Regions from separate parts of the Paenibacillus sp. AK121 genome, predicted to be linked through region 1. Evidence: riboswitches for the same ligand, from Rfam matches in the RefSeq annotation. Region 1 holds a riboswitch; each other region holds the start of a gene.

Region 1 (4,200 bases):
GCGCTCACATTCACGGTGTCTCCCAGACTTATCACACTAAGTCCCATTAATATGCTGTCAAAAATAACGTGGCTGAACATAGCAGCGATAAAGCCGTAACGCAAGAACACGAAACTAAACAGCAAACCAAGAAAAGTCAGCTCAATAGGTCTGGAAATCACCGGATAGATCGGATAAAGCGTATGTCCCAGTGCCCAAATAAGCGTAGTGATCAGACAAGCAACAAACGTATTCTTGACTATTTTTTTTACCATCGGAATACCAAATAGACGGTAAACAGTTTCTTCTCCAATACCTGCCATCCAAGCCATAATCGGCAATAGCCATGGATAAGCCATATTGTAAGGGGACTGCGTGGCGTCTGTAGTGGAGAACGTATTAAATGTGCGCTCCAATACAAAGAACAAAATGGATTGTACGCCCAGTAAAATGAAGGCCCACAAGTAACCGACATACATACTGCGAAGCACATACAGTCCGTAGCCTGGCTCTTTAGCACGTGGCCATGCATTTAGTCCAACCTGACGCATAAGCCCGTCACCGCCTACCAAGGAGAAATAGATAGCTACAGCCATGAAGAAGGTAACACCAACCTGGAATACCATAAGAAATAAAAGCATGCCCTTACTGCCTGCTTCAGCTTGCAATAAAGGTAGCATGTTCATTGTCCCAGCTATACTAGCAATAAAGTATACAATGGACAGAATAATACCACGAACAAATGAAGTATGTCGTCGAGTGAGTGACGCATACACAATGGCAAGTACGCCCAGGACAAAGCTAAATAGGGCATAACCCGCATAAGTCATCCAATTCGCCCAGTATGTTTGCTTTTTAACATAGTCGGTATAGGACGAAGGGGCCGAAAAGCTTTGGGTAAACGAGCGAACATCCCCGTCTTCAAAAGTAAAAGCCAGCGTAAGTACCGAGGCGCCGATTTTCTTTTCGTCCACGGTATATTTTAATCCACCTTCCCCCTCAGTGGTCGCGAGCTTCAATTCAGATGGCTTAAAGCCAAAGCGTTTGATCCATATTGCTGCAGCCTGTTCCTTGGCTTCGAGCGTCATGTCACCCTCAGCTACACGTACAAGTCTGCTTCGTGCTTGTTCATCTGTAGAAACATCAGCCTGTGTGTAATTGGTGCTGGAGGTGATCCGTTTAAAGCTAACGACCTTCCCAGTGGATAAATCCACATGGATTTGCAGCTTGCCCTTCGCTGAGGAGTCAGGCAAATCAACCCGAAAGGTTTCATAAGGATAATTTTTTTTCCATGTACGATCGTACTCTTGAACCAATTTTTCTCTGGATAAATAACCGTACAAATCTGTTTCAGCCTGATAGGTTACGACGGGCTTCTCTGGCTGTGATTCCGTATAGCCCAGCTCGGAACGGGCAAAGTCCAGGGCGTGTATGACCGCTTCTTGTTTGCTGATGACCTTTGCATTCATCAATGATTCCGGACTTGGATTGCTAATTGAGGGAATAAGCAATTGAAAGATAAAAAAGCAAATCAGGCCAACCCCGCCCAGCAAGCCTAATTTTTTGAAGTTGGCCGTGAGCACGACCGGTTTCCCGATAGGATTCATGAGTTTCCTCCTTAATCTGTAAATAAGAACATCCATTAAAGATATCATACTGCACAGGTTCCCGCCAACAGACCAGCGATATTCATGAAAATAGAGTGAAAGCACTTTAAAGTTTTAATAAAATTAGATAAGCTGTGATTAATCGATGTCTATTCGCGAATTAAAGCCAATTTCACGTTTTTTCGGCGAAATCGGTTTTGTGATCTGGATAGAGAAGGATTATAATCTTGAGGCAATGCCTATGAAATATATGGGTAATGATATACATTTAAGCCGAATTTCTATGAGAAAACGGGGGAACCATGTTACTGGGGTGAATTTTACAGCCGATCCTGATGGACCGGAAGTGTAAATAGGGCATACTGTGCTGTCCGAATCCGTCAGCTAACCTCGTAGGCTGTGGGCAGGAACCAAGTCAGGCACTCGGTTTTCCGGTGTCTTTTTTTGTGTGTATAAAAGTGTTTGGATTGGTTAGACCGCTGCGGGTTCAGATTATTCTTCCAATTGCAGTTATCCCCGGATTTTTTTGATTGTATAAACCCTTTAATGGTTAAAATCCGGAGATAAAGGCAAACGCTTCGCTTCTTCAGAACAATTCTGCCCCCTTCGCTGCTGCTCGCCAATAGCACAGGGAGCCGAGTAGTGTTTGACATGCATTCTTCCTGTATTCAGGGAATGCTAATTATAGCTACTTAAGGTTTGGAAAATCAAAAAAATCAGGGGCAACGACGATCGGAAGATAAATGGAACGCGTAGCGGGCTTACACCGTATTAAGTCACTGTTTTTATAGTTTTAAGGATTAGGAGAGAAGTGATGAATAGATGAATCCCAATGCACGCTGGCTTCGGCTTTCTCCACCGCAGATATTCGTTGCAGGCTTTGCCATTATCATTCTAATAGGTAGTTTATTGTTAATGCTGCCCATCTCTAATACAACAGGAAAACCACTTGCGTTTATAGACGCTTTGTTTACTGCCGCATCCGCGACCTGTGTAACCGGACTTGTCGTTAAGGATACAGGGCTCTTTTTTACAACCTTTGGTCAAATCGTTATCGTTGCGCTGATCCAGATCGGTGGTCTTGGCTTTATGACCATGGCTACCTTGATCGCGCTGGTGTTCAAACGTCGCATTTCCTTGCGGGAGCGCCTTATTTTGCAAGAAGCGATGAATCAGACCTCTGTCGAAGGAATTGTTGGATTGATCCGCAAGGTGCTATGGTACTCGCTGATGATTGAGGGCGTATGTGCAGCTATTTTTTCGATTCGCTGGTCATTTGATATGCCTGTCGGCAGGGCGATTTATTTTGGAATTTGGCATGCCATTTCCATGTTTAATAATGCTGGTTTTGATTTATTCGGTGAATTTCGCAGCCTGACAGGTTATGTATATGATCCGATTGTTAATTTTACAGCCATGTTTCTCATTATTTCGGGTGGTATTGGTTTTGTAGTGATGTCAGACCTGGCAGATTATCGTAAGCGTAAGAGACTATCCTTACATACCAAGGTGGTACTCAGCATGACAGCTGCTCTGATTGTCGTCGGGACGCTCGTCATTTTTGTATTTGAGTTTACGAATCCAAAGACGCTTGGTTCGCTTGATTGGGGTGGTAAACTGCTGGGTTCTTTATTCCAGTCCGTTACTCCACGTACCGCAGGTGCCAACACGCTGGACATTGCAGGCTTGCGGCAGGCTACGCAGTTTTTTATCATCATACTTATGTTTATTGGAGCTTCGCCTGGCTCCACTGGGGGCGGGATTAAGACCACTACATTTGCCCTGCTCATTGGAGCGGTGTTTTCGATGCTGCGGGGACGGGAAGATATTGTGCTGTTTCGGTACCGACTTGCGCAGGCACGAATTTATAAGGCTTTGACCATTACCTTGCTGGGGCTGCTGTTCGTGATTGGGGTGACGATGATTCTGTCCGCAACCGAAGATCATCATTTTCTAATGATCTTGTTCGAGACAGTGTCTGCATTTGGTACAGTAGGGCTGTCTATGGGGCTTACACCTGATTTGTCAGTTGTAGGCAAGCTGGTGATTACTCTGACGATGTTTGCAGGCAGGCTGGGTCCACTCACGCTAGCTTATGCACTGGGACCGAAAAAGGGTAAGGAATTGTATCGTCATCCAGAAGGTAAAATAATTATAGGGTAAGGGAGTTTTCGAGTAGATATGAAAACGCAGCAGTTTGTAGTCATTGGCCTGGGACGGTTTGGCTCAAGCCTGGCTTTGCAATTGGTGGATATGGGGTGCGAGGTGCTGGGCATTGATCGGAATGAGGATGTTGTAGACAGTATGAGTGAGATCCTGACACATACTGTCGTGGCGGACGCTACAGATGAGGATGCGTTGCGGTCACTGGGCATCCGTAATTTCGATTGCGGCATTGTTGCAATTGGTGATGATATTCAGGTAAGCATCCTGACCGCCATTTTGCTGAAGGAGCTGGGTGTGAGAAAAGTCGTAGCCAAAGCTATATCTGTACTGCATGGGCGTGCGTTAGAGAAGCTTGGGGTGGACCGAGTCATTTATCCGGAACGAGATATGGGTATTCGGGTAGCGCATCAGCTGGTCACGCCTAATCTGCTCGATTATTTGGAGCTGT
Region 2 (4,200 bases), on a different contig from region 1:
GTCAGGGCGAGGTGCGGGAAATATCCGAAGTTTCAGAAATTGTACGCTCAATAAGTGGCATTCACCGAGGAAAATATCACATGTATTTTCCCCAGAATAAATTGAACGGGGTAAAAGAAAGGCTTCCTGCCGAAATAGGGAATTATTTTGTCAAACAATAGACAAATATATAGAAATGTAAGTAAGAAAAGGAGATGAAAACCTTGGATTTATTCGACACTCATACTCACCTAGATGCGCCACAATTTGACGAAGACCGTGAAGAAGTTATAGCACGTGCTGTCGAATCAGGAGTAACACGGATGATCAATATCGGATTTAATCGTGAGACCATTCCATCCACCATGAAGCTGGCTGAGACGTATGATTTTATTTATGCAGCCGTTGGATGGCATCCGCAGGATGCCATTACAATGCAGGAGGGTGATTTAGAATGGATTGCATCGTTATGCAGTCATAAAAAGGTTGTAGCGATCGGAGAGATCGGTCTGGATTATTATTGGGATACATCACCAAAGGATGTGCAGCAGCGGGTACTTCGAAATCAAATTGGCCTGGCACGTGAGCTCAACATGCCAATTGTTATCCATAACCGGGATGCACATGAAGATATTGTGAGGATTTTACGTGAGGAAAAGGCGGGCGAGATTGGCGGAGTCATGCACTCCTTTTCTGGGAGTTGGGAGACAGCTAAAATGGTGCTGGATATGGGTTTCCACCTTTCCTTCGGCGGGCCCATAACGTTCAAAAATGCCAAGCAGCCAAAAGAGGTGCTGGCCCAGGTACCGTTGGACCGTCTGCTTATTGAAACGGACGCGCCTTACTTGACGCCTCATCCGTTTCGTGGGAAGCGAAATGAGTCGGCACATGTGAGATTGGTGGCAGAGGCAGCTGCCCAAATTAAGGGAATTACGGTGGAGGAATTGGTATCCATTACGACCCAAAATGCCTTGGAACGATTTGACATTCAGTGAAAAAGCGAAGAAATCAATCAAAATAAAGAGATAGACGGAGCTAATTATGATTTTGTTGCAGGAAACTCAAGAATATTACAATTTTTTAACCGAATATTTTGAGAAATGTACTTGAAACCTGCTTTACAACATGCATGGAAACAGGATATCATCTTTTCAGTGAATTGTTGTTGAGTGTAAACATCAACAAATCATTTCATGAACCAGTCTCGCTGAGTCCCTTTTACAGGGAACGGGGGAACCGATATGGCTTACAGTACGTCCGGTGTATGTGCAAGAGATAATATCTCTCAGTAGCCGGCTCGACCGAAATTCATTTCCCGGATGGGATTGAACAGGTAGAGAAGCCGTATTTCGATTTCTTTCTGGGTCTTCGGGGTGAATGTGAAGGCGACCGCCATGAGCGGTTGACCTAAGCTAGGGCGACTCTCTACGTCCGAACCCGACAGCTAACCCCGTAAGCGTAACAAGAGAGAAGCCATCTCGTGCATAAGTTTTCCCGCATATTCACACATGTCGGAAGCCACGAAAGAGCTCTCTAGTCTCTTTCTTTGGCTTTTTTTGTTGTGAATAAAAGAAAATCTGTCATCATACTGTGGTTAAACAGGGGAGGACAGCATGCCGCGAAGACGGGTACATGGTGCAGGACAGTCGCAGTACGGGCTTGTCTTGTAGAAAATCTGTTATAGTCACGTCAACGATCAACTATGTCTTACTCCAGACGGCGGGCTATGTAAGGAGGACGGAGGAAATGGGCATTTTCCGAAAAGAGGAGACCCATGAGTCACGCTCATCCAGCATGTCTTACGTATTACGTTGGAAGCAAGAGAATGTGCGCCAGGCTGCTTTGGTTGCTATTTTTCTAATCGCACTAACGATTATGATTTCAATTCTGATGTACACGCAATCTAAAAAACAAGTCTTTTTTGTCATCGATGGTAAGGCATCTGCGGTAGAAACCCGGGAATCCAAGCTCCAAGATTTGCTCAATGAGCATTCTATTTCACTTCAGCCGCATGATACAATTTCCATGCCGCTAAACGGAGCAGTACAAGATGGGGATCGCGTAGTCATTAAACGTGCCAATCAGGTTAAAGTATCCTCAGGCAATGAGACGAAAAAGCTGTACACAACAGAAAATACAGTAGAGGGTGCCATTCGCACTTCGGGCTATAAATTATCATCAACGGATAAAGTTTACCCTGCGTTGGATGCCTCTGTTTCAGCTAACATGGACATAAAAATCGTCCGTGTGAAGAAACAGCAGGTCGAACAGAAAAAACAAGTGCCTTATCAGGTCATCAAAACGGCAGATCCAAGTCTCTATAAAGGCGATAATCGAGTCATTCAAAGTGGCAAATCGGGTGTGGTAGTCCAGCATGTTCAAAAGGTATACCATGATGGGAAATTGGTGTCCAAACAGCTGGTCAACAAGGAAGTCGCACAAAATCGTGTGGATAAGGTAATTGCGGTAGGAACGAAGAAAAAACCGGTCGTTCTAGCTGCTTCCATCGGCCCTAAAGATGCGGTTAAGGCTACAAAGGTTAGTTCGGGCAGTGCTGTCCGTAAAGCAGGTATTAATTTTAATTATAAAAAAGTTTTACAAAATGTCTCCATGACGGCGTACTCTGCCCAGGAGCCAGGTATCGGTACACGTACCGCCTCCGGCACGCGTGTCACGGAAGGACGCACCATCGCTGTCGATCCGAATGTAATTCCCATCGGCTGGTGGGTGTATATTGAAGGGGTAGGCTTCCGCCGTGCGGAGGATACCGGTGGCGCGATTAAAGGCCACAAAATCGATGTGTATTATGAGAGTTTAAGCCGGGCTAACCAATTTGGTCGTAAGCACGGTAAAACCGTATATGTTATCGGACCTGTAAAGCCGGAAATCAACTAAAACAGGTTGTGTATGTTGAGGACAATGCGATAGTATTAACAACATAGTTATACCATGCTAAGAAGAGGATATCCTCTTCTTATTTTGTTTTCAAAAGCAGGGAAAGATAATATATGTTGCTGTGTAGCAGTGGAGGGAAACGAAGATGATCAAGGAAGTGATCGTGGTGGAAGGCCGGGATGATACGGTAGCCATTCGCCGTGCTGTCGAAGCAGATACGATAGAAACTGGCGGTTCAGCCATTAATAAAATGACGCTGCGGAAAATTGCATTGGCACAGGAACGGCGGGGGGTCATTATTTTAACTGATCCCGATCATGCAGGGGAGCGTATCCGTAAAATTATCGCCTCTAAGGTCCCCGGCTGCAAGCAGGCATTTATACCTGAGGCAGAGGCGACGCGCAAAGGGGATATTGGCGTGGAGAATGCCTCCCCGGAAGCCATCAGACATGCTCTCGCACGGGTACATACGACAGTGGAAGGCGCCGAACCGCTGATTGAGATGGCGGACCTGATTGACGCTGGACTTATTACCCACCCCAATGCTGCTGCACGCCGTATGGCCTTGGGGAATGTACTGGGTATTGGCTATTGTAACGGAAAGCAGCTACATAAGCGGCTCTCTGTATTTCAGATCAGTCGTGAGGAATTTGCCAGCGCGCTGGCACAAATCGAAAGTGAAGGATTGTGATATCCGTATGACAGGGATTCAAGATATAGCAACACCGCGGCGTACGAAGGAAATTATTCAAAGGCACGGTTTTTCGTTCAAAAAGAGTCTGGGACAAAACTTTCTGATTGATCAAAATATTCTGAGCAAGATCGTAAATGCTGCCGGATTGGATGATACAAAGGGCGCGCTTGAGATCGGTCCGGGCATTGGAGCTTTGACCGAGAAGTTGGCGCAATCCGCTAAGGCAGTTACCGCTGTTGAGATTGATCAGCGGCTGTTGCCCATTCTTGAAGAAGTGCTGGCCCCTTACGAGCATGTAAAGGTTCGCCATGGAGACGTGTTAAAGCTGGATTTGCGTGAAGTGTTTGCAGCTGACTTTGCAGACGTGGGCAAAGTGAGTGTCGTCGCTAATCTGCCGTATTACGTCACTACACCGATTCTGATGCGTCTACTGGAGGACAAGCTTCCTTTGGAGAATATCGTCGTTATGATTCAAAAGGAGGTGGCTGAGCGCATGGCTGCGTCTCCTGGTACGAAGGATTACGGCAGCTTAAGCATAGCCGTGCAATATTACAGTGAGCCTGAGTTAGTCTGTACGGTGCCGAATACAGTGTTTATTCCGCAGCCGAATGTTGATTCGGCAGTTATTCGGC
Region 3 (4,200 bases), on a different contig from region 1:
ATCTATATTGCCTGCTATTGGTAATGAGTTCATTACGATCATTAAAGAATCATCAATTATTTCGACCATTGGGATGGTGGATATTATGTATCAAGCCCAGGTCATTAAGAATATTACCTACGAAGGCTTGAGTCCGTTCGTAATCGCAGCCGCTATTTATTTTGTAATGACATTCAGCTTATCTAAGCTGTTGGGTTTATGGGAAAGGAAGTTGAGAGCCAGTGATCACCGTTAAACAACTGCGTAAATCATTCGGTAAGAATGAAATTTTAAAAGGCATTGATATAGATATCGCCAAAGGTGAAGTAGTCGTCATTATCGGCCCGAGTGGTTCAGGAAAAAGTACGTTTTTGCGTTGTATGAATCTGTTGGAACAGCCAACAGAAGGGGAAATTTTGTTTGAGGGTGAGCCGATTACGGCCCGTGGTCATAATATTAATGCGACTCGGGAGAAGATGGGGATGGTTTTCCAGCATTTTAATCTGTTTCCGCATAAAACAATACTGCAGAATCTGACGCTTGCACCAACGCAGGTGAAAAAGCAGTCGGGGAAAGAAGCGGAGAAAATTGCACTGGAGCTCCTGCGGACCGTGGGTCTTGAGGATAAGAAGAATACCTACCCAAACCAGTTATCTGGCGGTCAAAAACAACGTATTGCGATAGCACGTGCTTTGGCCATGCAGCCGCACGTAATGCTGTTCGATGAGCCTACTTCTGCCCTTGACCCTGAAATGGTTGGAGAGGTTCTGGACGTGATGAAGAAGCTCGCTGAGGGCGGCATGACGATGGTGATCGTGACGCATGAAATGGGCTTTGCCCGTGAGGTAGGGGATCGAATCATCTTTATGGACAACGGTCAAATTATAGAACAAGGTACGCCTGAGCAAGTATTCGGTACTCCAAGCCATGACCGTACCCGTGATTTTCTTGCTAAAGTGCTGTAAGAAAATGCTTTTATGAAATATTAACAAAGCTCTCTCGTGATGATGTTTCACGGAGGGCTTTTCTCTTTTTGTCACTATATCTCCATATTTTCGTAACAGAAAACGGATTCTTGATGACAAAATTGTAACGAGTATAGTATGATATTCAAGGTTACCAACATTTTCATGCAGATAAGGTTACAAAATTGTGATATTATGCAGTAAGCCAAAACTTACCGGGGCAGCAGTAATGATAATAAATACTCAGGTGCTGGGCTCAAACCATGGGAAGTGCGGGGGACGTAACAACGGCAATGATTCCAATGCATCATAGAGATGTTGTGGAATATGCCTAGGGGTGAATTGCACAAGCATAGGGCTTCTCCTGAGTCCGAATCCGACAGCTAACTTCGCAGGCATAACAGAGGAGGTACATATCTTTGAAACATTTAAAACATATTGGAAAAACTATGAAATTTACGGTGCTTGCTGCAGCTATTGCAGGGCTGGCACAGACAGCTGGAGTAGCAGATGCTGCTTCGCTTCACACTGCCAAAGAAGGCGATACCTTCTTTTTGCTTGCTCAACGTTATGGGGTATCAGTAGATGAGTTGACGAAGGCTAACCCGGATATTGCGTCCAACAACATATATGCAGGTCTGCAAATTAAAGTGCCAGACGAAAAAAGTGTAAAGGCGGCTTCGGATTCGAAGCCACAGCTTCTTACAGAGAAAGCACCAGCGAATGAGAAGCCAACAATTGAAGCATGGGGCAAAACATTTAAATACAGTAAAGTAGTTGATGTTAAAGCTACAGCATATTCTGCCGCAGCTGATGAAAATGGCAAATGGGGTGCGGTCGATTATTACGGCAATCCGCTTAAGCTAGGTACAATTGCGGTAGACCCGAAAGTCATTCCTATGGGAACAAAGGTGCTAGTTACAGGTTATTCCCATCCCGGATTGCCAGACCATTCTTTTGTGGCCGTTGCCCGTGATCAGGGCAGTGCTATTACCGGAAAGCGGATTGATATCTTTATCCCTGGCAATAAATCATTCGTGAACGACTTCGGCTTCCAGAATGTGAAACTGTACGTCATTGATAAATAGCATTGTGCTTATGTATGATTTAATTAAACATAATATAAGTTATGTAAACTTGATCTATCATACAACATATAACTGGGACAACTTTTTATTAGGCCCGGTTGTTTATCGCTAAAAAAGGCTGTCTTACAAGCAGAAGTATTCTGCTCGTTAAGGCAGCCTTTTTACGTTGTTGGTATATTTGAAGCTTAGACATACTGTTATTTTCGTTCCGATGTGTGAAGTAGCCGGGGGACAGTGACAAATTTGTAGCCCTTAGCTTTTAGAGAGTGGATTAGACCCGGCAAAGCTTGGACAGTGCCTTGCAAGTTGGAACTTTGACCTCCACCTGCATGCATTAAAATAATGGAGCCAGGTCCGGTAGCCGGGATCACGTTGCGCTGAATTTGTGTTTTGCTTAATCCCTTCCAGTCTAGAGAGTCCACATTCCAATTGACGATCATGTACCCATGACGACGTGCCCACTGGATTTGAGGCTCCGTGATTTCACCATAGGGTGGTCGTATCAATCTGGGCCGAAAACCTATACTGGCTTCTAAAATGCGTTCTGTTTTTGTAATCTGGTGGCGAAAACGTTCTGGTCTGGCCTTCCTGAAATCCGGATGAGTATAGGAATGGTTTCCTATAGCATGACCCTCACGGATGATACGGCGTATGATCCCCGGATGCTTTTCCGCACGGTGGCCGACGATAAAAAAGGTAGCTTTGATACCATTTGCGTGTAATACGTCCAAAACCTGCGGCGTATACCTTGAATCGGGCACATCATCAAAGGTTAAGGCAATTTGGCGGGTGTGCGGGCCGCACATTTTAAAAATGTCCGCATGCTTTTTTCGTAGCATCGCTAATGTTGGAGTAGCTCGATCTTTACTTTGATATACCGAAGTAGCGACAACAGCTTCCTTGGGATGGGGCGTTCCAATGTTGGAAGGCGTGTCCGCGTGAACGGGAAAACTTGAAAATGCTAGTAACAGTGCTAAACATGGCAACACTCCCCTGTACCGCATTTGTATTCCCCCTTTCCGTGCAGTGGTACCTAGTGGTGCTCTCAGCTATTATGTACCTGTCCTATTAAAATTATGCTGGTGATTGAGTGAAGCCCTACACGGCTGAAGAGAAGTACATCATGAAGCGGGTATCCGTGAAGATGACGAAGTAAACGTACATATTCTCTTAAACATGACCGAAAACTGAAGCATTTTCGCAAGTTTTAGCCTTACAAAGGATTCGGTATACCATGACAGCTGGTGTATAATGGGGATGCTATTCATAATAATACATACTTGGAATTGAGGGAAGGATGGATAAAAGTGACCGACTTGTTTACTCCTTATCAATTAAAGGGGCTTTCATTAAAAAATCGGATTGTCATGCCCCCAATGTGCCAATACAGCGTGAAGGCCAAGGACGGCAAACCGACGGATTGGCATTATGTCCATTATGTGAGTCGCGCGATAGGAGGGACTGGGCTCATAATTGTGGAAATGACAGCGGTTCATCCGGATGGACGCATTACAGATCGTGATTTGGGCATTTGGAGTGACGAACATATTCCTGCATATCGTAAAATTGTAGAGGAAGTCCACAAGTATGGTGCCAAAATTGCCATTCAATTAGGCCATGCCGGACGCAAGGCCGAGGATGCTGAGACACCTGTAGGCCCGTCCTCGATCCCCTTTAGTGAACGCTTTAAAGATCCGCACACTTTGACGAGAGCAGAAGTCAAGGAACTGGTTCAGGCCTACAAAGAGGGGGCTCGCCGGGCGGTAGAAGCGGGTTTTGACACGGTAGAGATTCATGGTGCTCACGGCTATCTGATCCATCAATTTCATTCCCCTTTAACCAATACCAGAGAAGATGAGTATGGGCAGGGTTTGTCACTGTTTGGTGTTGAGGTGATCCGTGCTGTTAAAGAGGTACTTCCTGCTGATATGCCTGTGCTAATGCGGATATCTGCCAAAGAATATGTCCAAGACGGATATGATGTTGAATACATAGCAGCCATAGGGGAACGATATCGTGATGCAGGTGTGGACATTTTCCATATTTCTTCTGGTGGTGAGGGTCCGATAGGCTCCAGCGGAGGCCCGTCTGCGCGTGCTGGTTACCAGGTCGATTTGGCTCATACCATCCGTGAAAAATTGAATGTGCCTGTCATTGCTGTCGGCTTA

The links. A riboswitch is a leader RNA that binds a small molecule or an ion and turns the genes downstream of it on or off. The one in region 1 is predicted to bind cyclic di-AMP.
Region 2: another riboswitch for cyclic di-AMP. It lies ahead of KSP24_RS22750 (resuscitation-promoting factor); the one in region 1 lies ahead of KSP24_RS13500 (TrkH family potassium uptake protein).
Region 3: another riboswitch for cyclic di-AMP. It lies ahead of KSP24_RS23945 (3D domain-containing protein); the one in region 1 lies ahead of KSP24_RS13500 (TrkH family potassium uptake protein).

The regions. Positions count from the first base shown of each region.
Region 1 covers NZ_JAHPJM010000006.1:225,843-230,042, reverse strand. Annotated here, with positions in the region: gene KSP24_RS13510 (CPBP family intramembrane glutamic endopeptidase) at 1-1,586, opposite strand, end outside; cyclic di-AMP (ydaO/yuaA leader) riboswitch at 1,848-2,000, shown strand; gene KSP24_RS13500 (TrkH family potassium uptake protein) at 2,409-3,749, shown strand; gene KSP24_RS13495 (potassium channel family protein) at 3,768-4,200, shown strand, end outside.
Region 2 covers NZ_JAHPJM010000017.1:80,226-84,425, reverse strand. Annotated here, with positions in the region: gene KSP24_RS22760 (HD domain-containing protein) at 1-161, shown strand, start outside; gene KSP24_RS22755 (TatD family hydrolase) at 204-974, shown strand; cyclic di-AMP (ydaO/yuaA leader) riboswitch at 1,175-1,454, shown strand; gene KSP24_RS22750 (resuscitation-promoting factor) at 1,726-2,874, shown strand; gene rnmV (ribonuclease M5) at 3,020-3,565, shown strand; gene rsmA (16S rRNA (adenine(1518)-N(6)/adenine(1519)-N(6))-dimethyltransferase RsmA) at 3,573-4,200, shown strand, end outside.
Region 3 covers NZ_JAHPJM010000021.1:10,132-14,331, reverse strand. Annotated here, with positions in the region: gene KSP24_RS23955 (ABC transporter substrate-binding protein/permease) at 1-235, shown strand, start outside; gene KSP24_RS23950 (amino acid ABC transporter ATP-binding protein) at 222-944, shown strand; cyclic di-AMP (ydaO/yuaA leader) riboswitch at 1,188-1,357, shown strand; gene KSP24_RS23945 (3D domain-containing protein) at 1,364-2,032, shown strand; gene KSP24_RS23940 (polysaccharide deacetylase family protein) at 2,230-3,036, opposite strand; gene KSP24_RS23935 (NADH:flavin oxidoreductase/NADH oxidase) at 3,340-4,200, shown strand, end outside.